One region of the Agrobacterium sp. 22-223-1 genome, then DNA from elsewhere that is predicted to be linked to it. Evidence: predicted binding sites of a transcription regulator. Region 1 holds the regulator's gene; each other region holds the start of a gene.
The links. Region 1 encodes LexA, which represses DNA repair genes until DNA is damaged. Its sites were predicted from a motif close to TGTTCNNNNTGTGTTCNG; they were not measured.

Region 1 (10,314 bases):
GGGCTGATCGTCTGGTCATCGTGGCGGAAAACCACAGCGAAATCGGCGGGCTTGGAGAGGCCGTGGCAATGGCGCTGGTGAAAAGCGGCCGTGCCCCGCGCCTGCAACACATCGCCCTGCCCGACGCCTTTCTGGATGCGGGTGCTTTGCCCACCCTGCATGACCGCTACGGCATCTCGACGGCGATGATCGTGGCGCGCGCAAGGGCGTGGCTGGAGAATGAAAGTTTTGAAGTACCGCGCGGTTCGGTCTAAAGGCTGAAGCTGAAACATGGTGCGGAATCAGCCGGAGGGAGCCGGCGGTTTCAAGGGAGTGGAGCGCGTTATCCGCGTGTTCGGACAACGCCGAGGGTATTTAAATCCAGGGAGGAGAAAAATGAGTATTTCCATCAACAGGCGTATGTTCCTGACCGGTACCGGACTGGCACTGGCGGCGCCGGCCATTCTGACGACAGCCCGCAACGCCCGGGCCGCCACGACGCTGACGCTCGGCCATGGGGCTGCGCCGGGCAATCCGCGCACGCTCGCGGCCGCGAAATTCGCGGAACTCGTTGCCCAGAAAACCGAAGGCCGCGTGGCGATCAACGTCGCCGGTTCGGAAACGCTTGGCAGCGACGCCGCCATGCTGACCAGCCTGCGCACCGGAGCGCTGGATTTCACCGCCAACAGCCAGGGTCCGGTTTCGAGCGTTGTTCCTGAACTTGCGGCACTCGGCCTACCCTTTCTGTTCAGCAACGCCGATCAGGCGATCAAGGTGCTCGAGGGCGATGTCGGCGCATCGCTCGATGCGCGCTTCCAGAAGGTCGGCATCGTGCCGCTCGACTGGTGGGACAACGGCATCCGCCATGTCTCCAATTCCAAACACGCCATCACCAAGCCGCAGGACGTCGCGGGCCTGAAAATCCGTACCCCCGCCGACCCGATGACCATGGATATTTTCAAGGCGCTGGATGCGGCGACGGTTCAGATCGCGTTTGGCGAACTCTACATCGCGCTTCAGCAGGGCGTGGTGGACGGGCAGGAAAATCCGCTGGTGAATATCGAAAGCTCCAAGCTTTACGAGGTCAACAAACATATCAGCCTCACCGCCCATAAATGGGAATCCACCCCGTTCCTGATGTCCAAATTCGCCGAAGGGCGGTTGGGCAAGGATTTCGAGGCGGTAAAGGCGGCTGCGAAGGAGGCAGGCGCGCTTCAGCGCAAACTCTCAGCGGAAAAGGCAAGCGCGTCTCTGGCCGCCTTCAAGGCCAATGCCGCCATCGAGGTGGTGGAAGACATCGACCACGCCGCTTTCGCGAAAGCGACCGCGCAGGTGCTGGAGACATGGAAGCAGAAGCCCTTCGGCGATTTCGTCGCCGAGCTGGAAAAGGCTGCCAAGGGCTGACGATCAGGATGCCGGGCCGGTTCATGCCGCCCGGCCTCGCCTTCATGTCCACTGACAGGATCGGCGGGAGCCTCGCTCACGCCGACATTCATACGGTTTCAGTTTTCAGGAGATGCGCCAATGCTCGAAGGAGCCTTGTCCGCCGCCAATCGCGTTGACAGTTTCATCGCCATCCTCTGCCGCATCATCATCGTGGCAACCGGCATTCTGCTCACGGTCATTATGACCGCAAACGTCATCGTCCGCTATCTATCGACATCCGGCGGGCTGGATTTTGCGGAAGAACTGCCGACCATGCTGTTTCCATGGTTCATCGTCGCCGGCATTACCCTTGCCGCGCAGAGCGGCGCGCATATGGCGGTGGAATGGATTTATGACAAGTTCGACGAACGCGGCAAGGTGGCGGTTCTGCTGTTCGCCAATCTCGTGACGGTCGCAAGTTTCGTCATTCTCGCGCAGCAGGCGCTTGTCGTCGCCGAGATCGCCGGCGCGGAAATCAGCCCTGTGCTGCAGCTGCCCAACAGCATCGGATATTATTCCATCGCCTTCGGCGCGGCATTGGTCTCGGTCACGACCGCAACCGCGAGCCTGCGCATTCTCTCCGGCGGCTGGCATGCCCGCCCGCACGGTGCAACCGAGGAGATGCCGCTATGACCATCGTGATGATCATTGCATTTTGTATCCTCATGATGATTGCGGTTCCGGTCGGCTATGCGCTGATCATCTCTGCCGGCGTCGCCGTGCTGTGGAACGGTTATGTGCCGCTTTCGATCGTGGCGCAGCAGGTTTACGACCAGACGCAATCTTTCCCGATGCTGGCGCTGCCGTTCTTCATGCTCGCGGGAACGCTAATGCTCGGCGGCAAACTCGGAACCCAGCTTCTCGAACTCGCCTCCAAGGCCATGCAGCGCTGGCGCGGCGGCCCGCTTTCCACCACCGTCATTTCGTCGGTCGTGTTCGGCGGCGTTTCCGGCTCGGCGGTCGCCAATGCGAGCGCACTCGGCTCGGTGCTCATTCCATGGCAAAAGCGCCAGGGCTACCCCGCTCCCCTTTGTGCGGCCAACAATGCCACCTCGGCTGTCATCGACGTGCTCATTCCGCCGTCGATCCCGATGATCCTCTATTCGCTGGTCAGCGGCGTCAGCATCGCCAATCTGTTCATCGCCGGCATTCTGCCGGGCCTGCTCATGGCCGTCGGTTTCATCTTCGTCTGCTGGGCCATTGCCGTGCGGCGGGGCTATGCGGTGCGTGACGAACGCATCCGCAAGCGCGATCTGGCACTACTTGCATTCCGCAGCCTGCCGGCGATCCTTCTGCCGATCCTGATCATCCTCGGCCTGCGCTTCGGCTTTGCAACGCCGACCGAAGTGGCCGTTCTTTCCGTCGTTTATTCGCTCGTGCTCAGCATCTTCTTCTATCGCGATCTGACATGGAAGCGTTTCTGCGACAATTTCGTCGAGGCCGGCTCCGCAACCGGCGTCGTCATGCTCGTCATCATGGGCAGCGCGGCGGTGGGCTGGGTGCTTACCTTCGATCAGGCGCCCCAGCATTTCGCCACCTGGGTCGCGGAGAATATCTCCAACCCGATCCTGATTATTCTCATGATGAATATCCTGATGCTGATCATCGGCATGCCGCTCGATCTGCCGCCGTCGATCCTGCTGCTCGGACCGATCTTCGTGCCGCTTGCGGATATGATCGGGCTCGACCGGGTGCAGCTCGGCATGATGATGGTGATCAATCTCGGTATCGGGCTCTATACGCCACCGATCGGCACCACGCTCTTCATCTCGTCCTCCATAGCCAGAGCGCCGCTCGGCGCAACGACGAGGGAATTGTGGCCGTTCTTCACCATGGCGATGCTGCTCCTTATCGCGGTCAGCTTCATTCCTGCGCTCACGATCTACTGACGTTCGGCGCGTAGCAAATCGGCAGCCAGAAACCACCGGCCGGGTCTCCCCGGTCGGTGGTTTCTGGTATTCAAGATGCGGCATACATCGTTAAATCTGCTTTGTTCATGGTTTCGACGATCAAATCACGATCTGCGATGCACCCTTCACGAAATTTTAGGGGATTGCGGAACACATATGGAACATATAGTGTTCGTTCTGTATTTGTTTCGCGACTTCAACGACGATTCTCAAGGGTGTTTTCCTCATGCTCACGCGCAAACAGCAGGAATTGCTTCTCTTCATTCATGAAAGAATGAAAGAGTCCGGCGTGCCGCCCTCCTTCGATGAAATGAAGGACGCACTCGATCTTGCCTCCAAATCCGGCATCCACAGGCTGATCACCGCACTCGAAGAGCGCGGCTTCATTCGCCGGCTACCTAACAGGGCGCGGGCGCTGGAAGTGATCAAATTGCCTGAGGCCTATGCTCCGGGTGCAAGGCCGCAGCGCGGTTTCTCGCCGAGCGTCATCGAAGGCAGCCTCGGCAAGCCGAAGACGCCGGAACCGGCCCCTGCCCCCAAGGCGCCGGCCAATGATCTCGGTGGCGCGGTCACCGTGCCGGTCATGGGCCGCATCGCCGCCGGTGTGCCGATTTCCGCCATCCAGAACAACACCCATGATGTGGCCGTGCCGGTCGACATGCTCGGTTCGGGCGAACATTACGCTCTTGAGGTCAAGGGCGACTCGATGATCGAGGCCGGCATTTTTGATGGCGATACCGTCATCATTCGCAACGGCAATACGGCCAATCCGGGCGATATCGTCGTAGCACTGGTGGATGATGAAGAAGCGACCCTGAAGCGTTTCCGCCGCAAGGGAGCCTCCATCGCTCTGGAAGCGGCCAATCCCGCCTATGAGACCCGCATTTTCGGACCGGACCGGGTGAAAATCCAGGGCAAGCTGGTTGGACTGATCCGCCGTTACCATTAATTGGCAACCCGCCTTTTTTCGCTAGGGGCGTCATCGAGAAGATGGCGCTCACTTTGAGGCATCTTGGCTTGTTCCCTGGAACAATGCGGCCCTGCGGAAGTAAAGAGAGGGGGTGTTTCGCCTCATCTCCGGGCGGTGACTTGGATATGCCTCCTTCTCCCTGCCCTCACCTTCCCATTCATCAACGCGGCTTATGGGAGCCATGGATTATTTGCAATATTCCAAGGCCCCTCCGCCGGTATAGAAATGCGCGTCATATCGGGGAAACACGTCATGTACGATCTTTATATCGCCAACAAGAACTATTCCTCATGGTCGCTGCGGCCCTGGGTATTGATGCGCACGCTCGGCATCGCCTTCGATGAAAAACTCGTTCCCTTCGGCGAAGGCGTTTCCTTCTCCACCTTCTCGCCGACCGGCAAGGTGCCCTGCCTTGTCGATGAGGGCGTGACGGTTTGGGAATCGCTGTCGATCGCCGAATATCTGGCGGAAAGACATCAGGGCGTCTGGGCGAGCGACAAGCAGGCAAGGGCCTGGTCACGGTCGGCGGCGAGCGAAATGCATGCGGGCTTTTCCTCGCTGCGCAATCTCTACCCCATGTCGGTCGGCATTCGCGTAAGACCGAAGGGTGGCGATGCCGGGCTTGCGGCCGATATAAAGCGCATCGATACGCTGTGGAGCGAAGGCCTCGCGAAATTCGGCGGGCCTTTTCTTGCCGGCCAGAAATTTACGGCGGTCGATGCCTTCTTCTGCCCGGTGGCATTTCGTTTCCAGACTTATGGCGCGGAACTTTCGCCCGCGGCGAAAGCCTATTGCGACCGGCTGCTCACCCTTCCCGCCATGCGCGAATGGTACGAGGCCGGGCTTAAGGAAGTCTGGCGCGACGCGGCGCATGAAGAGGAAATTAGCGGGATCGGCGAATTGACCGCGGATCTGCGCATCAAGGCCTGACGGTCCATGCTGGCGGCGCTCTATTGCGATGCCGCCAGCAACCGCATGACGGCATCGGGCACGTCGCGATCGAAACGGCCGCTTTTCCAGTCGTAATAGCGATGTTCGCTCCAAGGCCTGTCCATTCCGGCGATTGCGGCGCGCAGCCTGCCGACCACCCCTGTCTGCTCGCTGCGGGCGAAGTCCATTTCCAGCGAACCGATCCGCCGCAGGATATCGCGGTTCAGCAGAAGTGCGCCCGAACGGCATTGGGAAAAGGACGTTCTGCGGGAGACGATAACGATATCGGCAATATCGCAAGCCTTTCCAGCAAAGCGGCCATCTTCCAGAACGATGATCCATTCGCCGCTTCCCGCGCGCGCAACGCACCATATGCCTTTGCTGCAGGTGAAAACACCGGGCTCGGCGTCTCTCAGGGCCGCTGTCATCTGCCGTGCAACTGCACTCATCTCTTGCGGATCAAGCTTCGCCTTCGAGGTCAAAGCCACGGTTTTTGCCGTGGCCTCGGTCTTTAGAAAGACCGGCGGCACAGGCTGTTCCGGCAAAAGCAGCGCCCTTTGCCACTGACCATAAACGAAACCCTGCGGCTGAGCCTTCGTTGTGTAGGCTTTGCCGTCCTCCAGTAATGCCACCAGCTCGCCATCCTCGTGAACAAGCAAATCGGGCGGATCGCGATAGGCCGTGGCGGACGACAGGCCGAAGGCGAGGAACAGAATCGGCATCCCCAGAAGCGCAAGCCGGCTGCGCAGCAATGTCAGCAGCAGAAAACCAGCCGAGGCGAGCCCCAGAAACCACCCGTGAGGCCGACCCGTCGCAGCGCTTCCGCCCCAGGACGCCACTTCCTGCGCAACCTCGATGACGAGGGCCATGCCGTATCCCATGACTTTCAGAAATGGCGCATCCAGCCCGAAAGGCATCAGCAGCATGGCGACGAGGCCGAAAGGCATGACAATCAGCGACATCAGCGGCATGGCGGCCAGATTGGCGAAAAGTCCATAGGTGGTGACACGCTGAAAATGCTCGACCGAATAGATCGCCGTCGAAAGACCGCCGATCAGCGACGTCGTGATGACACCGCCGATAATGGCGCCCGCCGTTTGCGCCACCGTCATCCATGCCGGTTTGCGCCCGATAAACAGACGCTCGCGATCGATACGCCAGCGGCTCCAGGCGGCGTAGGAGGCGACGAGCGCGATGGTCGCGGCAAAAGACATCTGAAAGCTCGGGCCCATGATTTCCGAGGGCGAAAAAGCGAGAATGACCAAAGCGGAAAGCGCGACATTCCTGAGGCTGAGCGAGGGTTGATCGAACAACACCGCGATCAGCATCACCGACATCATCAGCCAGGCGCGTTCGGCGGAAACGGCGAAACCTGAAATCAGATAATAGGCGAGTGTCATCAAGAGTGCGGCGAAAGCCGAAATCTTCTTCACGGGCCAGCGCTGCGCAAATGCCGGAAAAAGACTGAAGGCAAGCCTCAGCCCCACAAAGAATATGCCCGACGCCAGCGCCATGTTGAGCCCGGATATGGCGACGATATGGGCAAGGCCGGAAAGCCGTAACGCTTCCATAGTTTCGGCGGATATGGCCTGTCTCTCATCGGTGACGATGGAGGCGGCAAAGGCGCCGGCATCGCCGCCGATGGTGTTGCGGATGCGTTCGGCAATGGCGGTGCGAAGGCCGTAGAGCCGCATGTCGGCCCATTCCAGCCAGTTCGTCTTCGCGTCGATGCCGGGTGGAGTGAGCGTCTGTGGCGGCTTATAGAAGAATCCGGTCGCGCCTATGCCCCTGAAATAGGAGGCGAAGGCGAAATCGTTGAGCCCCGGCAAGGCCGGGCCGGATGGCGGCGAAAGTCGCGCCTTGCCACGAACGGTCGCGCCGAGTGCCGCGGGCTCGCCTCCCCCGCGTGACAGGAGCGAGACCTTCTCCGGCGGGCGTGACAATGCAGGCGCTTCCGTTGCGGTGAGTTGCACCACATATCGCCAGTCCCCGCGCGCATCCACCTCCCGGCGGGTCACTGTGCCGGTGATGGTGGTGGTGACGGGCGTATCCAGCACGACCGTTCCCGCACGCCATGTTTTGATCCCGGCGAAAAGCATGCCCAGCAAAAGCAGCGCGAAAAGGCCGCAGGCCGTCGCTGCGAAGCCCGAGCGATATTTCGCGAAGAACGCCAGACCGGCGGCGATGAGACATGTGATCGCCAGAACCGAGAATGAAGGCGAGGTGTTGAGGGAAAACCAGAGGACCGCACCGCAGCCGATGAAAACCGGCACGAAAAGAAAATCGTGGCCGAATGCGCGCTCCTCGGCAAAGCATACGGCGATTTTTTGAGAGGCGACAGCTCGCAGGTTCGGCTTGCTGACAAGGGCGGGCGTATCGTATGTTGCGACATCGCCGGTTCTGCGAAGCGGATAAAGGATTTCCGCCGTGCCGGGCAAATCGCCCTGCATCGTTTCGGCATGTCTGAAATGCTGTTTTTCCCCTTGACCGAGCAATCTGCGCCGCGCCCCTGCCGCACCGGGAACAGGTTTGCAGGCGGATGCGAGGGATTGCAATCCTTTCCTTTAACCCAGCGTTGACTGAGATTGAATTGCCATCGCCGGGAAAGACGAAAGCAAGGCAATTGCGTTTGCCGCAATGCACAATTTGACCTTTGGATAGCTTGGCATCTGCGCAAGGATCATATAGCTAATCGGTAGACGCTTAACCGCGGGGCGTATCTCAACGCCCCCACCCGCATGTTTTCGGAGGATCAGTATGACGGAAAAAAGCGCTACAGTGACACTTGGCGAAAAGCAGGTCGAACTCCCGGTCAGGGAAGGCACGATCGGACCAAGCGTCGTCGATATCGCCACGCTGTACAAGCACACGGGCTCTTTCACTTACGACCCGGGTTTCACGTCGACGGCCTCCTGCGAATCCAAGATCACCTATATCGACGGTGACGAAGGCGTTCTCCTGCATCGTGGTTTCCCCATCGAGCAGCTCGCCGAACAGGGCGACTTCCTGGAAACCTGCTATCTGCTGCTTTACGGCGAACTGCCGACCGCGGCTCAGAAGAAGGACTTCGACACCCGCGTCACGCGCCACACCATGGTGCATGAGCAGATGAGCCGATTCTTCACCGGCTATCGCCGCGACGCACATCCGATGGCCGTCATGTGCGGCACGGTCGGTGCTCTCTCCGCCTTCTATCACGACTCGACCGACATTACCGATCCGCACCAGCGCATGGTCGCTTCGCTGCGCATGATTGCGAAAATGCCGACGATCGCCGCCATGGCCTATAAGTACCATATCGGCCAGCCCTTCGTTTACCCGAAGAATGATCTCGATTACGCCTCCAACTTCCTGCACATGTGCTTTGCCGTGCCCTGCGAGGATTACAAGGTCGATCCGGTTCTGGCCCGCGCCATGGACCGCATCTTCATCCTGCATGCCGATCACGAGCAGAACGCCTCCACCTCCACGGTGCGTCTTGCCGGTTCTTCGGGTGCGAACCCGTTCGCCTGTATCGCGGCTGGCATCGCCTGCCTCTGGGGCCCGGCTCACGGCGGCGCCAACGAAGCGGCGCTCAACATGCTGAACGAAATCGGCACGGTTGACCGTATTCCGGAATATATCGCCCGCGCCAAGGACAAGAATGATCCGTTCCGCCTGATGGGCTTTGGTCACCGCGTCTACAAGAACTACGACCCGCGCGCCAAGATCATGCAGAAGACGATGTACGAAGTGCTGGAAGCCACCGGCAACTCCGACGATCCGATCATGCAGGTCGCACTGGAACTGGAAAAGATCGCCCTTTCCGACCCCTACTTCGTCGAAAAGAAGCTTTACCCGAATGTCGACTTCTATTCGGGCATCACGCTGAAGGCGCTCGGCTTCCCCACGACCATGTTCACCGTTCTCTTCGCTCTTGCCCGCACCGTCGGCTGGATCGCACAGTGGAACGAAATGATCGAAGATCCGCAGCAGCGCATCGGCCGTCCGCGCCAGCTCTATACGGGCGCCGGCAAGCGCGACTACGTTCCGGTTTCCAAGCGCTAAGTCGCGAAACCCTATAAGATCAAAGGCCGGCAGGTTTTCACCCGCCGGCCTTTTTTGTTGGGCGTCGGAATGGTTCTCAGTGGCGTGCAGCAACGCCCAGGAACTGCTTGAGTTCCGGTGTCGCGGGATTGGAGAACACCTCCTCCGGCGGGCCTATTTCATGCACCCTGCCCTCATGCATGAAGACGACGCGGGAGCAGACGTCGCGCGCAAATTTCATTTCATGCGTCACCATCAGGAGCGTCATGCCTTCAGCGGCGAGTTCCCGCACCACGGCCAACACTTCCGCGACAAGTTCGGGATCGAGAGCCGAGGTGATCTCATCGCAGAGCAGCGCGATGGGCTGCATGGCGAGTGCACGGGCGATGGCGACGCGCTGCTGCTGGCCGCCGGACAATTCATCGGGATAGGCATCGAATTTATGCGCCAGCCCGACACGTTCCAGCATCTTGCGGGCAACGGCTTCGGCTTCCGGCTTCGGCGTCTTTTTCACCACGGTCTGCGACAGCATGACGTTGCCGCCAACGGTCTGGTGCGGGAAGAGATTGAACTGCTGGAAGATCATGCCGACCTTCAGCCGCAGTGCTTTCAGATGCAGATCGTCTTCGAGAAGCTGCGCGCCGGCGACCGATATGGAACCGGCCGAAATTGTCTCCAGCCCGTTGATGCAGCGAAGCAGGGTCGATTTGCCCGATCCGCTCTTGCCGATGATGGCGATGACCTCACCGGGCTCCACATCGAGGTTGATGCCCTTCAGAACCTCGTTGCTGCCATAGCTTTTGCGGACTTCAGTGATTTCGATGAGCGACATTGAGCTTCCTTTCGAGGATCTGGCTGCTCTTCGACAGAGGCCAGCACAGCGCGAAATAGATGAGGGCGACGAGGCCATAAACGGTGAAGGGCTGGAAGGTGGCGTTGGTGACGACCGTGCCGGCCTTGGACAGTTCCACGAAACCGATGATCGAGGTCACGGCCGTTCCCTTGATGACCTGCACGAAGAAACCGACGGTCGGCGGAATGGCGACCCGCATGGCCTGCGGCAGGATGACATAG
Region 2 (10,314 bases), 680 kb from region 1:
CAGCAGCTTGCCGTCGAGATCGTAGGTCCACTGGTGATAGGGACAGACGAGGCGGGCAGACTGGCCCTTCTGCGTGGTGCAGACGCGCGAGCCGCGATGGCGGCAGGAATTGTGGAAGGCGCGGATCTGCCCGTCGCGACCGCGAACGATGACCACGGAATAGGCCCCGACCTGCACAGTGAAATAGCTGCCGGATTTCGACACTTCGCAATCATGGCCGACAAACAGCCAGTCGCGATACCAGATGGTTTCCATATCCAGCTTGAAATAATCCGGGTCCGTGTAGAAGGGCTGTTCCAGGCTGAAGCCTTCGCGGCGGTTTTTCAGCTGGCGCAATACGGTATCACGCAATTCCATGGCCAAATCCTCGATCAAACCGCCCTGCCCGACACCATTTGCGGGGTTGCGGAAGCATGTACTCATCTAAACACCGGCGCTCATTTGCGGCAGCACAAACAGCGACATTACCTTCCGCATTGGCGACAAATTGCGACATGCGCAATTCGCCCTCTCAGCCCATTCCGCTGGGAAATCCGACAGCTATTCAATGACGGAAATGACGTCGCAATATGACGCATGATGGCGCGCGTCCTGCTCCCCACCCATTAAAAAATAGGGGATGCGGCGCAACGGAGTATTAACGCGCCCTAAATTATCTTGCCGGATCGACAGCAACGAGGGTGTTCCCGGTGGAGAAGGCGACACGCATACGCTATTTCGATGCGAGCAGGCATTCGCTCACACCGATACGCTCGAAGACCGCGCATTCCGATTTCCTGCGGACAGGGCGCATCAGCCGTTATGAAGAACGATGGCTGCCGAAAGAACGCGTCTATTACAGCCATGACGACGTCGCTGCGCTGACCGGGCGAAAGCTGGAAGCTGCCGCCGATGCCACCCACAGCCGTCTGAACGGCTTTCACCAGTCCATCCGTTTTCCGAAGATGGTTTTTCACCATCTGCTCAATGACCGGCCGCATCTCGGCTATTGTCACGTCACGGCGGCGAAAACCAGCTTCGATGCCGAGCGCCATGTGCTCTGGTCCTTCTATTTCGCGAATTTCTTCGCCGAGCTGAGCGGGGCTGAAAACTTCTTCGAAAATATTGATGCGCGCTATTCGCGGATGTATTTCGCCGTCGCCATCAACGCGCTTCCCGATCAGGAGATCGCCGTCGATACCTCCGTCCATCGCGGCGGCCTGCTGTTCCAGACCCACGATCCGCGGGTGGCGCTGAAAAACGTGCTCATGCTCGGCGCGCGGTCCGAGGAGATGCGCAGGATCATCAAGGCGATATAAAACTTTCCATAAGCCTCTGAAATACGCTATTGACCGCCCTGAAAGGCAGCATCATGGCGCGTCATATCGATATAGACAAAGAGCGGGAAACGGCCCTGCAGGCATCTGTGGCGGAGCTTGCCGCCGGCCAGCCCATCGCCCTGCCGACAGAAACGGTCTATGGCCTTGCCGCCGACGCCACCAATCCGGCGGCGATTACCCGCATTTACGAGACAAAAGGCCGGCCGCAATTCAACCCCCTGATCTGCCACATGGCCGATATCGCCATGGCCGAACGTTACGCCGTCTTCGACCCCATATCGCTGAAGCTGGCAGAAGCCTTCTGGCCCGGCCCGCTGACGCTGGTGCTGCCGCTGAAACCGGCAAGCGACATTCATTCGCTGGCGACAGCCGGTCTCGATACGGTCGGCATTCGTGTGCCGCAGGGTTTTGCCGGCGATCTGATCCGCCGCTTCGACAGGCCGCTCGCCGCCCCCAGCGCCAATAGTTCCGGCAAGATCAGCCCGACAAGTGCCTCCCATGTGGAGGCGGATCTCGGCAGAAAGATCAATCTCATTCTCGATGGCGGTGCGGCCGCCGTCGGTGTCGAATCCACCATCGTCAAGGTGGAAGAGGATGGCCGGGTGCGGCTGCTTCGTCCCGGCGGCATCGTCACCGCGGACATAGAGCGCATTGCCGGCAAACGGCTCGAACGGCCGAAAAAAGCAGCCGCCGCCATTGAGGCGCCGGGAATGCTGGCCTCGCATTACGCGCCGGGTGCGGCCGTGCGCCTTCACGCCACATCGGTTCTGCCGGGCGAAGCGCTGATCCGCTTCGGCGGCATCGCCATCGCCGGCGAAGAGACGGCGCGCACCGTGCTCGATCTCAGCCCCTCCGGCGATCTTTCCGAGGCCGCCGCCAATCTGTTCGATTATCTGAAAGCCGCCGATGCGAGCGGCGCAGACATGATCGCCATCACCGCCATTCCCACCCATGGTCTCGGAGAGGCGATCAACGACCGCCTTTCCCGCGCCGCCGCGCCGCGAGGCTGACGGCACCCAATCCTTTCGCCCATGTTTCAAAAGACAGCGAGACGCCGCCCATGACGACCACCGCCATCCCCTCCTCCGACATCCTCGACCGCTTTGCCGCCATTGTCGGCGAAAAGAACGCGGTCCGCGACCCGGCGGAAATGGCGCCGCGTCTGGTGGAAAATCGCGGACTTTATCGCGGCGCCTCGCCGCTGCTCATCAAGCCCGGTTCGGTCGAAGAGGTTGCCGCCATCCTGAAGCTCGCCAGCGAAACCGGCACCGCCATCGTGCCGCAGACCGGCAATACCGGCCTCGTGGGCGGCCAGACACCGCGCGCCGAAGGAACGGACATCATCCTGTCGCTGGAGCGCATGAACCGCGTTCGCGATATCGATCCCGTTGCCAACATCATCGTCGCCGATGCCGGCTGCATTCTCGATGACATCCACAAGGCTGCCGATTCCGTGGAGCGGATGTTCCCGCTGTCGCTCGGCTCGCAGGGTTCCTGCCGCATCGGCGGCAACCTCGCCACCAATGCCGGCGGCACGGCGGTGCTCGCCTATGGCAATATGCGCCAGCTCTGCCTTGGGCTGGAAGTGGTGCTGCCGACCGGCGAAATCTGGAACGGGCTGCGCCGGCTGAAAAAGGACAATACGGGTTACGATCTGCGCGATCTCTTCATCGGTTCCGAAGGTACGCTTGGCATCATCACCGGCGCGGTGCTGAAGCTCTTCCCGAAACCGCTCGGCCATCAGGTGGCCTTTGCCGGTCTCAGCTCCACCGAAGACGCGCTGAAGCTGTTCGAGATGGCCTCCAATCTCTGCGGCACGGCGCTGACCGGTTTCGAACTCATGCCGCGAATCGGCGTCGAATTCACCGCCCGGCATATTCCCGGCGTGCGCGATCCCCTGGAACAGCCGCATGACTGGTACGCGCTCATCGATATTTCCACCTCCGACTCTGCCGAAACGGCGGATAGCATGATGCAATCGCTGCTGGAGCGCGGTTTTGAGGCCGGGCTGGTTCAGGATGCGGTGATCGCCGCGTCCGAAGCGCAGCGGCAGGCGCTCTGGCACATGCGCGAAAGCATGTCGGAGGCGCAGAAACCCGAAGGCGGCTCGATCAAGCACGATGTTTCCGTTCCGGTGTCGAAAATACCGGAATTCATGGCGACGGCGGAAAAGGCGGTTCTTGCCGCCATACCCGGCGCCCGCGTCTGCGCCTTCGGACATCTGGGCGACGGCAATATTCACTACAATATTTCCCAGCCGGTGGGTGCTGACAAGGCCGAATTCATCGGCCGCTGGCGGGACATGAACGAGATCGTGCACGGCATCGTGCTGTCGCTCGGCGGTTCCATTTCGGCCGAACACGGCATCGGGCAATTAAAGCGCGACGAACTGGCCGCCATCCGCCCCGGCATCGAAATGGAACTGATGCGGCGCATCAAGCACGCTTTCGACCCCGCCGGCATCATGAACCCCGGCAAGGTTCTGGCCGGGTAAAGCGGCCCCGAGGTTAGGCCGAGGCCCGCAGCGCCCAGGCGGGCACCATTTCCGCATTCAGCCGGCGCGGTTTCTGCGCGCCGACAAATTGCGTCAGGCTCATGCCCGATTTCGCAATCGACACGGCATGCTTCTTTGGCAGAAGATACCCGTGTTCCAATGGCGGAATACGCCGCAGCATACGGCTGAAGACATTCCGCCGGTGATAGCGCGAGGGCGAGAAACGGGCCGGCTGCGCGCAGATCGCCACATATTCGAGAATCTCGTCGATCCAGCCCGCCTGCGGGCGCGCGCCCGGCTCGATCAGAAGCAGCCAGCCGCCGCGTGCGGACTTCACGACGTCCTCGATGTCCCATTGCCCATAAAAACGGCAACCGGCGGCATCGGCGACGCGCGAGGATCCATCGCGCGAACCGTGATCGAGAATCACAACATCGCTTACAAGCCCTTCCACGGCCCCGGTTACAAGCGCAGACAATGTGTGCGCCAGTTCCGGCTCGTGATCCCGGCATTCCATTATGACTGTCAACATCTGCATAGCTCTAACGCATCGCACAATAAATTGCCACTATGCTCATCGCTGTAAAATCCAAGGCTGTCCATGCCCACCGACCGCAAAGTCTGCGGACGTGGCCGTGCCTGTCGCGGCCACGCATCCATCTCTGGAGAACGAGCCGAATTTGCAATTTTGTTCTTGTATTGTTCTCATTCCTGATGTAGGAATTTAATCATTCGGAAGGCGGTTGAAAGCCTGTCCGGACGGAAACGGTTTAGGGCGTTGAGCGTGCCTTGAGAGGCGTGCGGCGTCCTGGGAGCATCCAGATGAGAAACCATACGCTTTCGGGGCAGGCTGCCTTCCAGCCGAGCCATATGCCGGATATTGCCAATGCGTTGGCCGATGCATCCGGCCTGCGCATCGAGATCGACCGCCGTCGCGGCCGTGGCGCCGGGCTGAACCCGGATGGACGCTTCGAGACCCTTCAGCACGAGGTTTTCGACGATGGCTGGCAGACTCTCGAGGACATGCCGGAATTCCGCACCGAGGTGCAGGTGGAAAAGCCGCGCAGCATCATCACCCGCAATGAATCGCCCGATATCCCCTTCGACCGCTCCATCAATCCCTATCGCGGCTGCGAACATGGCTGCATCTATTGTTTTGCGCGCCCTACGCACAGCTATATGGGGCTTTCCGCCGGGCTGGATTTCGAAGCCAAGCTCTTCGCCAAGCCGGATGCGGCGAAGCTGCTTGAACGGGAACTGGCTAAGCCGGGCTACAAGCCGCGGGTGATCGCCATCGGCACCAATACCGATCCCTATCAGCCGATCGAGCGCGAATGGCGCATCATGCGGCAGATACTGGAAGTGCTGGCCAAGGCCGATCATCCCGTCGCCATCGTCACCAAATCGGCGCTGATCAAGCGGGATATCGATATTCTGGCGCCCATGGCCAAAAAGGGGCTCGCCAAGATCGGTATTTCCGTCACCACGCTGGACCGGAAGCTCGCACGCAACATGGAGCCGCGCGCCGCCACGCCGGAGAAGCGGCTGGAAGCCGTCAAGGCGCTGACCGAGGCCGGCATTCCCGTAGCCGTTATGATGGCGCCTGTCATTCCGGCGCTCAACGATCATGAGATCGAGCGTATTCTCGAGGCCGGCAAGGCCGCCGGCGCCACCGAAGCGTCTTATGTGCTTTTGCGTCTGCCGCTGGAGGTGAGCCCGTTGTTCCGCGACTGGCTGCTGCGCAACTATCCGGACCGTTATCGTCATGTCATGTCGCTGGTGCGCTCCATGCGCGACGGCAAGGACTACGACGCGGAATTCGGAAAACGCATGAAGGGCGCCGGCCCCTATGCCTGGCAGATCGGCAGGCGTTTCGAGATGGCGACAAAAAGGCTCGGCCTCATCCGTCGCGGCATCCACCTGCGCGACGATCTCTTCGTGCCGCCGGGCGGTGCAGGCGTGCAATTGTCGCTGCTTTGAAAGACCGATGCTGAAAAGAACTCCGCCTGATCGAAGCACCATACGGAGCGTGCGGCGATATCAGGCAGAATATGACAGGGAGCGGCGGCCTCTTTTTTGGACCGGCCACACTCCCACGAAATGCCCGGCGGGTTTTCCCTGGCCCGCCGGACATCGCCCCCGGAACCGCCGCCTCGCGTGCGATCGTTTTTCCTCCGCCGCCCCGTTGGAGGATCAAAGGTCATGATGACCTTCGGGGCACGGTGAGCCACGCCCCTTGACCTCGGCTCACCGCGCCTGTCATCGCCCGCTTCCGGGGGCTTGCAGGAGATCGGGTGTGTGTGCCAGTTTCGCCGCATGAAACGCACGGCCACACCCGATTCTCCTGCTCTTTTTGATCTTGCCGATACCGGTCCGGATTTTTCCTTCGAACTGGAAGCGAAAAAGAAGGGCCTCTGGCCCGTGGCCGGCACGGATGAGGCAGGCCGGGGACCTCTGGCCGGACCGGTGGTTGCGGCAGCGGTCATTCTCGATCCGGACAATATTCCCAAGGGGATGGACGATTCCAAGAAGCTGACGAAGCAGAAGCGGGAAAGCCTGTTCGTACAGATCATGGAAACCTCGATCGTGTCCGTCGCCTCTTCCGGCCCCGGCCTGATCGACAGCATGAATATCCTGCGCGCCAGCCTCGACGCCATGCGCCGCGCCGTGCTCGGTCTCGAAATCTCCCCTGCCCTCGTGCTGGCCGACGGCCGCGACCGCCCGCCCGGCATCGCCTGCGAGGCCAAAGCCGTCATCAAGGGCGATTCCCGCTCCCTCTCCATCGCCGCCGCCTCGATCATCGCCAAGGTAACCCGCGACCGGATGATGGAACGCGCGGGTGTGGTGCACACATCCTACGGTTTTGAAGGCCATGCCGGTTACGGCACGCCGGCCCACCTGCGCGCCATTGAAAGCCACGGGCCCTGCCCGCTGCACCGGATGAGCTTCAGGCCGCTGAAGCGGGATTGATGACAAGTAATGGAGTTCCAACCAGAACCTCCGCTATCGACCCGATCTGGACATCGACGAGCAACTATGCGCACCGTAAATCATGTCCCTGACGCAAGACCTCGAGAAAATTCTGGAAACTGTCCTGCCAACCGATCCCAGCTTTCGGCGGATCGAACAAGCGACGATAGACAGCTGCATTTGTGACACTCGACGATACGCTTTGGAGGGCTCCAAAGAGGCCTTTCTGTTCTCCGCGATGCGCCTGCTCGCACTTCCCGACAACGGACACACACGGCTGATCCCGAACGATTCCATCGCGGTACTCCCGCTGAGGTTTGTGAGCGTCGGGACGGTGGTACAGTTAACTGACACGGCACTGGAAACAACTGCGCCAAGAGGAGAGCTGATAGCAGTCAACGGCACACCTTTGGGCCAAATTGAAGCCGCCGCAGAGAAATTTCTGGCGGGAACGCGCCAGAGGAAACGGGTCATCGGGCCGATTCTTCTGGCATGGCCGTATGCATTGGCCCACCTCGGTTTTTCTTCAAAAGAGAATACGACTGAATATCGCGTGAAAGACGAGAATGGGCGAATAACCGATTTGAAAGTGGAGAACGGGCATACGGTTCCTGCATCGATGCTCTACCCGAGAAACGAGCATGGCAAGGCTGATCCGGCCTGGAAGCCCGAGAGATTTGTGGAGATCAAGGACTGGCAGGGGCTTGGGCTTTCAATATCATTGCCAAGTTTCTTCGATCCAGGCGAAACTGCGTTGCCGGAAGCCATCGCTGGTGCAGCGGAGCATGTAAGCACCTGCTCGAACAAAACACTCTTGATTGACGTTCGCGGAAACACGGGTGGCGACTTCCTTCAAACGATGCCCTTGATCGACGCCATCTCTGAAAACGCAGGCGGGCAGGTTGCTGTGCTTGTCGACAAATTCACGTTTTCCGCAGCGATAGTGTTTGTAGCCATCCTCAAACATCGTTTGGGACGTAGGCTCAAACTCATCGGGGAAGAAATGGGCGACGGGTTGAGTTTTTTTGCCGAGGGAGGGTTGCTCGATTTGCCGATCAGCGGAGCGGTCGTTCGATACTCATCGGCCTTTCACGACTGGGAGAACGGAACCAGCAACGAAACCACACCGGCTGAAATCGCGCAGCAAATGGTCCCGGCAGGAAAACTGAATTTGGATTGGGAATGGGTCGTAAGGTCTACCGCTGAGAATGCACAAGGCGCGTTCTACCAACAAGTTCTAAAGAGTCTGAACGATTAGACGAACGGCGGCTTAGCCCACACTGCTGACGGTCGACCCTTGGAAAATGCTCCGCCAGGTATGGAATGGCCGCCTTCGCTTTCGGCGCCATGGCAATCAGGCGACGCACACTTCATCCGTCCGCTTCTGGCGCAGAGCGGAAACGCAATCCGACATTCAGCGACAAAAACACTAAAGCCAATCACAGCCACCTCCGAGGGAGGCCTGCTGAAGCGCATGCCGCATTTCCATAGTTCAGGCTTCACCACATCCGGAACCAGCCTTACCACCTCAAACAAAAACCCCTCACGGCTCTCGCCGGAGGGGCTTTGAACAATACCGAGATAAATCTCAGTTCAGCTTCGACTTCACTTCGCCGATCGTGGCGGTGAAAAGCTTGGCCTTTGCGGCGGCGGTGGTCTTTTCGGCAATGAGCTTCTCGGAAGCGGCAATGGCGATATCCACGGCGGCGGCGCGGACGGCGCCGATGGCGTCGTCTTCGGCCTGCTTGATCTTCTGTTCCGAAAGGGCCGTGCGGCGGGCGACGAATTCTTCCGTCTTCTGCTTGGCTTCTTCCGTCAGGGCTGCGGCCTCGCGCTCGGCGGCGGCAACGATACCTGCGGCTTCCGCCTCGGCTTCCTTACGCTTGCGCTGATATTCGGCCAGCAAGTGCTGAGCCTCTTCGCGCAGGCGCTTGGCTTCGGCCAGCTCGTCCTGAATGTTCTGGGCGCGCTCGTCCAGAGACTTGGCGAGCATGCCGGGAACCTTGAGATAGGCAACCAGAACGAAGAAGAGGACGAGACCGACGAGAGCGAAAAATGATGCATCAAATGCCATATCAGGCTCCCTTCACGTTCGAAGCGGCGGCAATCGCTGCCTTGACGTCCGTGTCCTTGACCTTGGCGCCGACCAACTGGTCGACGATGGCGGTCACGGTTTCTTCGGCGATTGCGCCGACATCGGCGAATGCCTGTTCCTTGATGCCCGCAATGCGCTTTTCGGCGGCGGCGAGCTTTTCGGCAAGACCGGCTTCGATAGCGGCGCGGTCGGCATCGGCCTTCGCCTTTGCGGCGTCACGGGCCGCAGCGCCGATGGAGCCCGCCTTGGCGCGGGCTGCCGCGAGTTCTTTTTCATAGGTTTCGACGGCAGCGTCGGCTTCGCTTTTCAGCCGTGCCGCTTCATCGAGATCCTGTGCGATGCGTCCGTGACGGTTTTCGAGAATGCCGCCGACGCGCGGAACGATGACCTTCTGCATGAGCAGGTAGAAAAGGCCGAACGTGATCGCCAGCCAGAGAACCTGCGATGCATAAGTAGACTGGTCGAACGGCGGGAATACGCCGGAAGCGCCGTGTTCGGCGCCGTGCGCCACACCGGTTTCCGTGTGCGTGGCTTCCGGTTGCGGCTGGCCGACAGCCGGAGTTTCCGTATGCGTTTCACCTACGGTCGGTGCTGACTGGGCATAAGCCTCGGTCACGAACATGCTCACCTCCAGGGGTACTGCAAATGCGAAGGATCACGGCACGCCAGTTGCGGGCCGTGATCCAGACCTGATGCCGATATTAAACAGCGAACAGGAGAAGGAGAGCAACGAGCAGCGAGAAGATGCCCAGAGCTTCCGTAACGGCGAAGCCGAATACCAGACGGCCGAACTGGCTGTCGGCAGCAGAGGGGTTGCGCAGTGCGCCGGACAGGTAATCACCGAAGATACGGCCGAGTGCGAGGGACGTACCAGCCATGCCGAGGCATGCGAGACCTGCGCCGATGTACTTTGCTGCTTCCGCTTCCATGTGAGACTCCTTGAGATATTGGTTGTTGCGGCTGTTTTTGACGCCCGTTGCCGGGGCCAGCGACTTTACTTCTCAGTGACCACCATGCACGGCGTCGTTCAGGTACATGCAAGTCAGTACCGCGAAGACATAAGCCTGCAGGAAGGCAACGAGAAATTCGAGAGCGGTCATGGCGACCGTCATGATGAGAGGCAGGACAGCACCGCCGACACCGAGCGCGCCGAGCGCGCTCATGGAGGCGACGAAGCCTGCGAAAACCTTGAGCGTGATGTGGCCGGCCAGCATGTTCGCAAAAAGACGAACCGAAAGGCTGATCGGGCGCGACAGGAACGAGATCATTTCAATCGACGCCACAAGCGGCAAAAGCGCCTTGGGCACGCCCGAGGGGGCGAAGATGCCGAAGAAATGCAGGCCATGCTTCCAGAAACCGTAAACCAGAACCGTGCCGATGACGAGGCAGGCGAGCGCGAAGGTGACGATGATCTGGCTGGTGACCGTGAAGAAATA
Region 3 (10,314 bases), 500 kb from region 1:
TCATGGCGAAGATCAGTCCGGCGGCGAGCAGCAGCCAGAGCGTGATGACGGCGATGCCGACGATGCGCGAAATATTGATCGGCTTTTCCGCGACGGCCGGGGCGGGGCGGGGGGGAATGAGTTCCTGAATATGGCTCATCGGCTCACCTCCGACTTGCGCGACCAGCGATCGATGAAGCCGATGCCGATGGAGGAAAGCAGCGCGAGGATGAGGTAAAGCAGGCAGGCGATGCTGTAGAAGAAGAAGGCTTCCTTGCTGACGCGGGCGGCGATGCCGGTCTGGCGAACGATATCGGCAAGGCCGATGATCGATACGTAGGACGTGTCTTTCAGCAGGATGACCCAGAGATTGGTCATGCCGGGAAGGGCGATCCTGACCAGTTGCGGAATGATGATGAGCACCATGGTGCGGCCCCGCGAAAGCCCCAGTGCCGCACCCGCTTCATATTGCCCCTTCGGTATGGCCTTGAAGGCGGAGAGCAGCACTTCGGACGCATAGGACGAAAACACCACGGACAGCGCCACCATGCCCGCCACGAAGGCGTTGATCTCGACCGGACCGGTGATGCCGACATAACCGGCCACCGATTGCAGCAGCATCTGGATGCCGTAATAGACGATGAAAAGCGTCAGCAGTTCCGGCAGGCCGCGAAAGATGGTCGTGTAGATACCGGTCGCCAGCCGCAGCGATTTTTCTTCCGATTGCGCGGCGAGCGCGATGAGGAAACCGATCAGCAGCCCGACGGGCAGGGTGGCGAGCGCCAGCGAGATGGTGACCTTGACGCCGAAGGCGATTTCGTCGCCCCAGCCCGCATCGCCGCAGGCGACCAGGGTGCCGTTTCCGAAAAGCGAGAAGAGACCGACCGGCCCGCAAAAGGGATCGAGAAGTGTCGAGACATAGGTCCAGAACGCACCTATGGCGGAAAATGCTCCGCTCATGCCAATTTTCCCCTGCGGTCTTAAGCCGCCGTGATTGTTATCGTGACGTTTTCAAACAAAAATGGCGGAAGGGCAAGCCTTCCGCCACGAGATTTCAACAGATCGAACGGGCTTACTCGCCGTAAACGTCGAAATCGAAGTATTTTTTGTTGATCTCCTGATACTTGCCGCTGGCGCGAATGCCGGCGATGGCGGCGGTGAACTTGTCGGCAAGCGCCGTGTCACCCTTGCGGACGGCGACGCCCGCGCCATTGCCGTTGATCTCGACATCGACCGGAAGCGGCGTCAGGATCTTGCAGCACGCGCCCGCATCCGTCTTCAGCCATTCCGACAGAACGACGATATCGTCGATGACGGCGTCGATACGGCCATTGGCGATGTCGAGCTTATATTCGTCGGCGGTCGGATACATCTTCACGTCGGCATCGGGGAAATGCTTTTCGGCATAGTTGGAGTGGGTGGTGGAACCCTGCGCGCCGAGCGACTTGCCCTTCAGATCCTCGACGGATTTGATCGGCGAATCCTTCGGCACGGCGATGGCCGGCGGGGTGTTGTAATATTTTTTGGAGAAGTCGACCTTCTCGAGACGCTCGGGCGTGATCGACATGGACGCGATGATGGCGTCGAACTTCTTGGCCTGAAGGGCGGGAATGATGCCGTCCCAGTCATTGGTGACGAAGGTGCATTCGGCCTTCATTTGTTCGCACAGCGCCTTGGCGATGTCGATGTCGAAGCCGGTCAGGGTGCCGTCGGCTTCGAGATTGTTGAAGGGCGGATAGGCGCCTTCGGTGCCGATGACGATCTTGTCCTGCGCGAGGGCTGCGCCGGAAAACAGCGAGATGGCAGCAATCGATACGGCTGCGAGCAGACGGGTGGAAATAGGCATTTCGATCCTCTCTTTTGGTCGTTCATCCGCGGTCTGTTGTTGTTTTCAGTGCGGACGCCATGGGCGCAGGGCGCAGCGGATGATGCCGCCTGTAGCCTTCAGCGCGGATGCGATTATTCATCCGGTTGGTCAAAAAATGCAACTGCAATATTAGTGACCGCGATTGTGCCGCAGAGCTTCCACGAAAACGCCTTGATCTGTTCATTTCCGGTACAGAAGGCTTTGTCCATCATGGGAACCGAAGCCTGTGCGAGGCGTTGACCAGCGCCTGCACGCGCAGCCGGAATCAAGATGTCGCAAGACTGGCGACCAATAATGGCAGATGAGGAAACACCGATGCTGAAGAAGAACACATTGCTGACGGGGGTGGTTTTCCCCCTCATGTCGCTGGCGATTGCGGTGGAGCCGGCCGCGGCCGGTTTTGCCGGTGCTGCGCGGGCGCAGACGCCCGTGTCGCAGGCGCTTCCCGGCGATGCTGCGACCGGCCGGGTGATTTTGGCGCAGGCACAGCCGGAAGAACCGAACCCGGAAGAGGAACTGCGCAAGCGTCGCAAGCAGGCCGAAGAGGAGCAGCCGCAGGCCGAGCCGCAACGACAGGAGCGTGCGCCGGAGCCGCAGCGCGAACCGGAGCCCAAGCGCGAAGCCGCGCCTGCCGAACCGCGCCCTGAGCCGCAAAGGGAACCGCAGCCTGAGCCCCAGCGGGAACCGCAGCAGCGTGAGGCTCGCCCTGAGCCCGCGCCGGCCGAGCAGCCGCAGGAGCGTCCCCGCAAACCCGAACGCGCACAGGAGCCGCAGGGCGAGGGCGAACAGCGCCCCGCACGCCAGCGCGAGGCCGCGCCCGAAGCCGCACCTGCCGAAGAGCAGCCGAAGGAACGTCCGCGCAAGCCGGAACGGGCCGAGCAGCCCGCAGGTGAGGGCGAGCAGCGTCCCGAGCGTCCCCGCAAGGAGCGCGCGAAGGAACCTGCTGCCGAACAGGAGCCCGCAGCACGCCCTGAAAATGCCGGCGAGCCGGCCAAGCCCCGCGAACCGGCACCCGCCAAAAAGCCACCGGTAGAGGAAAAGGCCCCGGAACAGAAAGCCGAGCCGGCCGAAAAAGCCGTTCCGGAGAAAAAGCCGGCCGCCCCCGAGCCCGCCGCGAAGGAAGCACCGGTTCCGACCGAAGCGCCGACGCCCGCGCGTCCGCCGGCACCTGAAGCCCAGCCAAACCCCGCACCGGGCCGTCAGCCTTCGGAACAGCCGCCGGTAGAGGGTCAGGGCAGAACCGAACCCGCAGCCCCGCTGCCAGGCGCGCCGACGCCGCCGCCGAGCGGTACGACAACCGGACAGGCGCCGGCCGGTGAACCCGTTCCCAATCAGGTCGCTGTTCCGCAGACGGAAGCGCCGCCGATGACGAAGGAAGAGTTGGATAAGGCCAAGGCAATCGCCAAGGACCCGTCCAAGACCGCCGATACCGTCATTCTGCCGGTCGACAAGGGCGCCGCCGTTCTCGACAGCGACAAGGAAGTGGAACGTTCCGGCAACCGCCAGACCCGCGAGGAGCGCCGTCGTGAACGCGAACAGGCCGGTGACGTGAAGGTTCCGACTTCCGACGCCGAGGCGCAGCGCGCCGGCGCCGCCGAAGGCAAGGCCCCGCCGCCGCCCGTCAAGATGGAAGCCATCACCTCGCAGCAGGGCGAGCGTGTCGACCGTCGCCCGCAATATGAGCGGCCGGAAGGCGTGCGCGAATGGCAGCCGCGCGAAGGCCGTCCGCGTGATCGCGACCGCGATGCGCCGATCATCCTGCAATTCGGCGACCGTGTCGTGGTGCGCGGCGACGACAACCAGCGCTTCATCCGCGATGGCGGCGAGCCCTATTACGAGCGTCTGCCCGGCGGCCGTGTCCGCGAAACCGTGGAGCGCCGTGACGGAACGCAGGTGGTGACGATCCGCAACCGATATGGTGACGTGATCCAGCGCTCGCGCATCGACGATCGCGGCCGCGAATATGTGCTGTTCTATGCACCGGAGCTGATGGAAGATCCCGACCGCGATTACGTCTATCGCGATCCGGGCCTCGACCTGCCGCCGATGCGCCTGCGCATTCCCGTGACGGACTACATCATCGACACCTCGAGCGATCCGGACCGCGATTATTACCGCTTCCTGGAACAGCCGCCGGTCGAGCCGGTGGAGCGTGTTTATTCGCTGGATGAAGTGCGTTATTCGGCCCGTATCCGCGACAAGGTGCGCCGTATCGACCTCGATACCATCACTTTTGCCACCGGCAGCGCCGAAATCCCGATGACGCAGGCCCGTTCGCTGCGCAAGGTGGCGGATGCCATCAACAAGGCGCTGGACAAGAACCCGGGTGAAACCTTCCTGATCGAAGGCCATACCGACGCCGTCGGTTCTGATGAAAGCAACCTCGTGCTTTCCGACGAGCGCGCCGCTTCCGTCGCCAACGTCTTGACCGATGTTTACGGCATTCCGCCGGAAAACCTCGCGACGCAAGGTTATGGTGAGCGTTACCTGAAGGTCCAGACGCTCGGCCCGGAACAGCAGAACCGCCGCGTCACCATCCGCCGCGTGACGCCGCTGGTGAAGCCGGTCGCCCAGAAGTGACTAGGTTCTGATGAAAAACAAAGGCCCGGAAAGCGCAGGCTCTCCGGGCCTTTTTCATTGGGACAGGCTTTCCAAATACGCGACGTCATCCTCGCCCTTGAGGCGAGGATCTAATCACGTTTCCTCCGGTCGAGACGTAGCAGATGCTCGGGACAGGCCCGAGCATGACGGAGGAAGTGTTTGTTCCAGCCTCCAAAACCCCCCAGCACTCACTTTGGGAACCGCCCGAAGAGGAGATGTGTGTCTTCAGTTCAGCGCGACCGCGATTTCCGCCGCCAGCTGGGCATTGTTGCGCACCAGCGCGATATTGGTTTCCAGGCTGCGGCCATCCGTCAGGCGGAAGATGTCGCCGAGCAGGTAGGGGGTGACTTCCTTGCCGGTGATATCGTCGCGTTCGGCGTGGGAGATGGCGCGGTTGATGTAGATTTCCATCTCCTCGCGCGGAATTTCGTCCTCTTCCGGCACGGGATTGGCCACCAGCATACCGCCCTCGATACCCAGCTGTTCGCGGGTTGTCTGGAAATTGGCGATTGCCGCCGGGCTGTTGAGCGAGAGCGGGCTCGGCAGGCCGGAGGAGCGCGACCAGAAAGCCGGGAATTCTTCCGAGCCGAAAGTGACGACCGGCACGCCATTGGTTTCGAGAACCTCGAGCGTCTTCGGAATATCGAGAATGGCCTTGGCGCCGGCGCAGACGACGATCACGCCGGTCTTCGCAAGCTCGGTCAGATCGGCGGAGATGTCGAAGGTCTCTTCCGCGCCCTTGTGTACGCCGCCAATGCCGCCGGTGGCGAAAACGCGGATACCGGCGCGGGCGGCGGCGATCATGGTGGCGGCCACCGTGGTGGCGCCGGTGCGGCGCTCGGCGATCGCAAAGGCGATATCGGCGCGCGAGACCTTCATGGCGTCGGTGGTCTGGGCCAGCGCCTCGAGCTGGTCTTTCTCAAGGCCGATATGCAGGGTGCCGTGAATGACCGCGATGGTGGCCGGAACAGCACCCTGATCGCGGATGATCTGTTCGACGCTTTCCGCCATCTCGATATTGCCTGGGTAAGGCATGCCGTGGGTGATGATGGTCGATTCAAGTGCCACGATCGGCGCACCGCGCTGCTTGGCGGCGGCGACTTCCTGAGAATAGACGATTGGAAGGAGCGGGGAGATAGGGCGGGTCATTTCATCTGTTCCAGTTTTTAAAAGCGGGTTCATGCCAGCATTTCAGCCTGGGGAACAAGCCCCAACATGGCTTCGACACTGTCTTTTGATAGGTCCTGGGAGGTGGCGAAGGGCGATTGCACGGTGATGGCGGCCGCCGCCGCGCCTTGCCTCAACGCTTCCGCAATCGTCTTTCCCTCGGCGATGGCGGCGAGATAACCCGACGCCATGGCGTCGCCCGCGCCGGTTACGTCCTTCACCTCGCGGATGAGGGGCGGGTGGAGGATCGCCGTCTCCGTCCTGCTGAAGGCCACCACCTCGCTTGCGCCGCGGGTAACGACGCCGCCGGCAAGCCCGGCCTTGCGCAGGATGTTGGGCCAGTCGCGAACATTGGCAGTCGTTTCGCCGGTCAGCGCGCGGGCTTCCGCCTCGTTCATGAAGAGGATGTCGATATCGCCGAGCGCCGCTTTCAGCTTCACCGCCTTGGCGGGGGATATGGCGATGGCCGCCAGCGGCTTTTCGCAGGCGCGGGCGACGAGGCCGAGCGCCGTCAGCGTGTCTTCCGGCAGATTGGCGTCGCAGAGCAGGATATCGCTCGCCGTGATCGCCTCGCGCACGGCGCGTATCTTGAGGCGGCGCGGGGTGAAGAGCTTGTAGAGGTCCATATCGGCAAGCGCGATGATGAGATTGCCGTCACGCTCCAGAATGGCGGTGTAGCTTGGCGTGCGGCGGTCCAGGAAGGTGAAGGGCGTGTCTTCCACGCCCGCCTGCCGTGCGGCCTCTGCCACCGCCTCACCGGTCGTATCGCCGCCGCGCGGGGCGATGATGCGGACCTGAAAACCGAGGCGGGAAAGATTGCGCGCGGCATTGAAACCGCCGCCGCCGGCCTCTTCCATCCAGGAGCCGGGGTTGCTCGCGCCGGGCGCCGTCTCAGTCTCGATCATGCCACGCCTGTCGATATGCGCGCCGCCCAGAACGAGTATTTTCTTCACGCTTGCGTTTCCCTCTCTGGCGGATGGAAAGACCGGACGATTCGGCCTAAACTGACGTCTTCCTGACCTCGCATCCGGTTTGCGGCCATAGGCCGGGCACGGAAAAACGAAAGCAGAACAAACGACTTATCGCTATTTGTTTTCAATATGCTGGCTCAGCCTTGCGAAATAAGAACAAATAGAGTACATACCGTTTCCATACTGCTTCATTGCCTGTGCGGCTTCAATAACCTAAAGGTGGTTCGGATGGCACAAAATTCTTTGCGTCTCGTAGAGGATAAATCGGTGGATAAAAGCAAGGCACTGGAAGCGGCGCTCTCCCAGATCGAACGGTCGTTCGGCAAGGGATCGATCATGAAGCTCGGTTCCAATGAAAACGTGGTTGAAGTGGAGACCGTTTCGACGGGTTCGCTCAGCCTGGATATTGCGCTCGGCATCGGCGGTCTGCCGAAGGGGCGCATCATTGAAATTTATGGCCCGGAAAGCTCGGGCAAGACGACGCTGGCATTGCAGACCATTGCCGAAGCCCAGAAGAAGGGCGGCATCTGCGCCTTCGTCGACGCCGAACATGCGCTTGATCCGGTCTATGCCCGCAAGCTCGGTGTGGATTTGCAGGGCCTTCTGATCTCGCAGCCCGACACGGGCGAACAGGCGCTGGAAATCACCGATACGCTGGTGCGCTCCGGCGCGGTTGACGTGCTGGTCGTCGACTCAGTTGCGGCGCTGACGCCGCGGGCGGAAATCGAAGGTGAAATGGGCGATAGCCTGCCGGGTCTTCAAGCGCGTTTGATGAGCCAGGCGCTGCGCAAGCTGACGGCGTCGATCTCCAAGTCTAAGTGCATGGTGATCTTCATCAACCAGATCCGTATGAAGATCGGCGTCATGTTCGGTTCGCCGGAAACGACGACGGGCGGCAACGCGCTGAAGTTCTATGCGTCCGTTCGTCTTGACATTCGCCGTATCGGCGCCGTCAAGGAGCGCGAAGAGGTTGTCGGCAACCAGACGCGTGTGAAGGTCGTCAAGAACAAGATGGCGCCGCCCTTCAAGCAGGTGGAATTCGACATCATGTATGGCGAAGGCGTTTCCAAGACCGGTGAGCTTGTCGATCTCGGCGTGAAGGCCGGTATCGTCGAGAAGTCCGGTGCATGGTTCTCCTATAATAGCCAGCGTCTGGGGCAGGGGCGTGAAAACGCCAAGATATTCCTGCGCGACAATCCGGAAACGGCCAATGAGATCGAACTGGCGCTGCGCCAGAATGCCGGCCTGATCGCCGACCGCTTCCTGCAGAATGGCGGGCCGGACGCCGGCGAAGGCGACGACGGCTCCGACGAAGGCTGACACCTTCCGTGAAGGCTCGGGCATTGCCACCCGCAGACTTTGCCGAACTGATATAGATCAAAAAGGGTCGTGCGATTTTTCTTCGCGTGGCCCTTTTTAATTGCCTATATGTCTTGCTTCGCCTCCATGGCTGGACAGGGCAGGATGCGAACGATAAAAGCCAGTGATTTTGCAATAAAGCCATCGTTCCCGATGGCAATGATGGACTCCAGCTGTGAGCGGTGTGTGGGCATGAGCGGTGTGAATGAAATTCGGTCGACCTTTCTCGACTACTTCAAGAAGAACGGACACGAGATCGTGCCCTCCAGCCCGCTGGTGCCGCGCAACGATCCGACACTGATGTTCACCAATGCCGGCATGGTGCAGTTCAAGAACGTCTTCACCGGTCTTGAAAGCCGTCCCTATTCCACGGCCGCTTCGGCGCAGAAATGCGTGCGCGCCGGCGGCAAGCATAACGACCTCGACAATGTCGGTTATACCGCCCGTCACCACACCTTTTTCGAAATGCTCGGCAATTTCTCCTTCGGCGATTATTTCAAGGAAGAAGCGATCACCCATGCCTGGAACCTGATCACCAAGGAATTCGGCATCGACCGCAATCGTCTGCTGGTCACCGTTTACCATACCGACGACGAGGCCTTTAACCTTTGGAAGAAGATCGCCGGTTTCTCTGACGACCGTATCATCCGCATTCCGACCAGCGACAATTTCTGGGCGATGGGCGATACCGGCCCCTGCGGTCCCTGTTCGGAAATCTTCTACGATCATGGCGATCATATCTGGGGCGGCCCGCCCGGCTCGCCGGAAGAAGATGGCGACCGTTTCATCGAAATCTGGAACCTCGTCTTCATGCAATATGAGCAGCTGACGAAGGAGGAGCGCATCGACCTGCCGCGTCCGTCGATCGACACAGGCATGGGTCTTGAGCGTATTTCCGCGCTGTTGCAGGGCAAGCATGACAATTACGATACGGACCTGTTCCGCGCGCTGATTGCCGCTTCCGTGGAAGCGACCGGCGTTCCGGCCGAAGGCGAAAAGCGCGCCAGCCACCGCGTCATCGCCGACCATCTGCGTTCGTCCGCCTTCCTGATCGCCGATGGCGTCCTGCCGTCGAACGAAGGTCGCGGTTATGTTCTGCGCCGCATCATGCGTCGCGCCATGCGCCATGCCGAGCTTCTCGGCGCGCGCGAGCCGCTGATCTACAAGCTGCTGCCGGCGCTGGTGCAGCAGATGGGCCGCGCCTATCCGGAACTGGTCCGTGCCGAGGCGCTGATTTCCGAGACGCTGAAGCTTGAGGAAACCCGTTTCCGCAAGACGCTGGAACGCGGCCTGTCGCTGCTGTCAGACGCCACCTCGACCCTGCACAAGGGCGACATGCTGGATGGCGAAACCGCCTTCAAGCTCTACGACACCTATGGCTTCCCGCTCGACCTGACGCAGGATGCACTGCGCGCCCGCGAAATCGGCGTCGATATTTCCGGCTTCACCGATGCGATGGAGCGCCAGAAGGCGGAAGCCCGCTCGCACTGGGCCGGTTCCGGCGACAAGGCGACGGAGACCGTCTGGTTCGAGCTCAAGGAAAAGCTCGGTGCGAGCGAATTCCTCGGTTACGACACCGAAACCGCCGAAGGCGTCATCCAGGCAATCGTCAAGGACGGCAAGGCTGTGGATAGCGCTGCCGATGGTGAGACGGTGCAGGTCGTCGTCAACCAGACGCCGTTTTATGGCGAGTCCGGCGGCCAGATGGGCGATACCGGCGTGATTTCCGGCGACAATGGCGCCTTTGCCGTTTCCGATACCCAGAAGAAGGGCGAAGGCCTCTTCGTGCATTTGGGCACGGTCTCCAAGGGCGGTCTGAAAGTTGGCGATGCCGTTCAGTTGACGGTCGATCATGACCGCCGTTCGCGCCTGCGCGCCAACCATTCCGCCACCCACCTGTTGCACGAGGCGCTGCGCGAAGTGCTCGGCACCCATGTCGCCCAGAAGGGTTCGCTGGTTGCGCCCGAGCGCCTGCGTTTCGACGTTTCGCACCCGAAGCCGATGTCGGCCGAGGAGCTGAAGGTCGTCGAAGAAATGGCGAACGAAATCGTTCTGCAGAACTCGCCGGTCGTGACCCGCCTGATGAGCGTCGACGACGCCATTGCCGAGGGCGCCATGGCGCTGTTCGGTGAAAAATACGGCGACGAAGTTCGTGTCGTCTCCATGGGCACCGGCCTGCATGGCGCAAAAGCCAATCGTCCCTATTCCGTCGAGCTTTGCGGCGGCACGCATGTGGCGGCCACCGGCCAGATCGGCCTCATCCGCATTCTCGGCGAAAGCGCCGTCGGTGCGGGCGTGCGCCGTCTCGAAGCCGTGACCGGGCAGGGCGCGCTTGCCTATCTGGCAGAACAGGATGAGCGGGTTAAGGCG

Region 2: a site for LexA is predicted at 4,503-4,520, ahead of ACQZ60_RS03430 (PA0069 family radical SAM protein). Genes of this name have one in related genera too.
Region 3: a site for LexA is predicted at 6,738-6,755, ahead of recA (recombinase RecA). Genes of this name have one in related genera too.

What each region holds. Positions count from the first base shown of each region.
Region 1 covers NZ_JBNWCN010000001.1:1,375,058-1,385,371, reverse strand. The annotation lists gene ACQZ60_RS06870 (transketolase family protein) at 1-254, shown strand, start outside; gene ACQZ60_RS06865 (TRAP transporter substrate-binding protein) at 376-1,383, shown strand; gene ACQZ60_RS06860 (TRAP transporter small permease) at 1,504-2,037, shown strand; gene ACQZ60_RS06855 (TRAP transporter large permease subunit) at 2,034-3,293, shown strand; gene lexA (transcriptional repressor LexA) at 3,541-4,263, shown strand; gene ACQZ60_RS06845 (glutathione S-transferase family protein) at 4,537-5,214, shown strand; gene ACQZ60_RS06840 (ComEC/Rec2 family competence protein) at 5,235-7,664, opposite strand; gene gltA (citrate synthase) at 7,972-9,261, shown strand; gene ACQZ60_RS06830 (amino acid ABC transporter ATP-binding protein) at 9,338-10,072, opposite strand; gene ACQZ60_RS06825 (amino acid ABC transporter permease) at 10,050-10,314, opposite strand, start outside.
Region 2 covers NZ_JBNWCN010000001.1:698,283-708,596, reverse strand. The annotation lists gene ACQZ60_RS03455 (aromatic ring-hydroxylating oxygenase subunit alpha) at 1-357, opposite strand, end outside; gene ACQZ60_RS03450 (DUF6656 family protein) at 690-1,298, shown strand; gene ACQZ60_RS03445 (L-threonylcarbamoyladenylate synthase) at 1,352-2,329, shown strand; gene ACQZ60_RS03440 (FAD-binding oxidoreductase) at 2,380-3,813, shown strand; gene ACQZ60_RS03435 (glycosyltransferase family protein) at 3,827-4,345, opposite strand; gene ACQZ60_RS03430 (PA0069 family radical SAM protein) at 4,636-5,793, shown strand; gene ACQZ60_RS03425 (ribonuclease HII) at 6,130-6,783, shown strand; gene ACQZ60_RS03420 (S41 family peptidase) at 6,866-8,041, shown strand; gene ACQZ60_RS03415 (F0F1 ATP synthase subunit B) at 8,372-8,857, opposite strand; gene ACQZ60_RS03410 (F0F1 ATP synthase subunit B) at 8,859-9,500, opposite strand; gene ACQZ60_RS03405 (F0F1 ATP synthase subunit C) at 9,580-9,807, opposite strand; gene ACQZ60_RS03400 (F0F1 ATP synthase subunit A) at 9,880-10,314, opposite strand, start outside.
Region 3 covers NZ_JBNWCN010000001.1:1,878,950-1,889,263, reverse strand. The annotation lists gene ACQZ60_RS09355 (ABC transporter permease) at 1-139, opposite strand, end outside; gene ACQZ60_RS09350 (ABC transporter permease) at 136-939, opposite strand; gene ACQZ60_RS09345 (ABC transporter substrate-binding protein) at 1,052-1,825, opposite strand; gene ACQZ60_RS09340 (OmpA family protein) at 2,162-4,426, shown strand; gene ACQZ60_RS09335 (pseudouridine-5'-phosphate glycosidase) at 4,673-5,596, opposite strand; gene ACQZ60_RS09330 (carbohydrate kinase family protein) at 5,626-6,567, opposite strand; gene recA (recombinase RecA) at 6,814-7,905, shown strand; gene alaS (alanine--tRNA ligase) at 8,137-10,314, shown strand, end outside.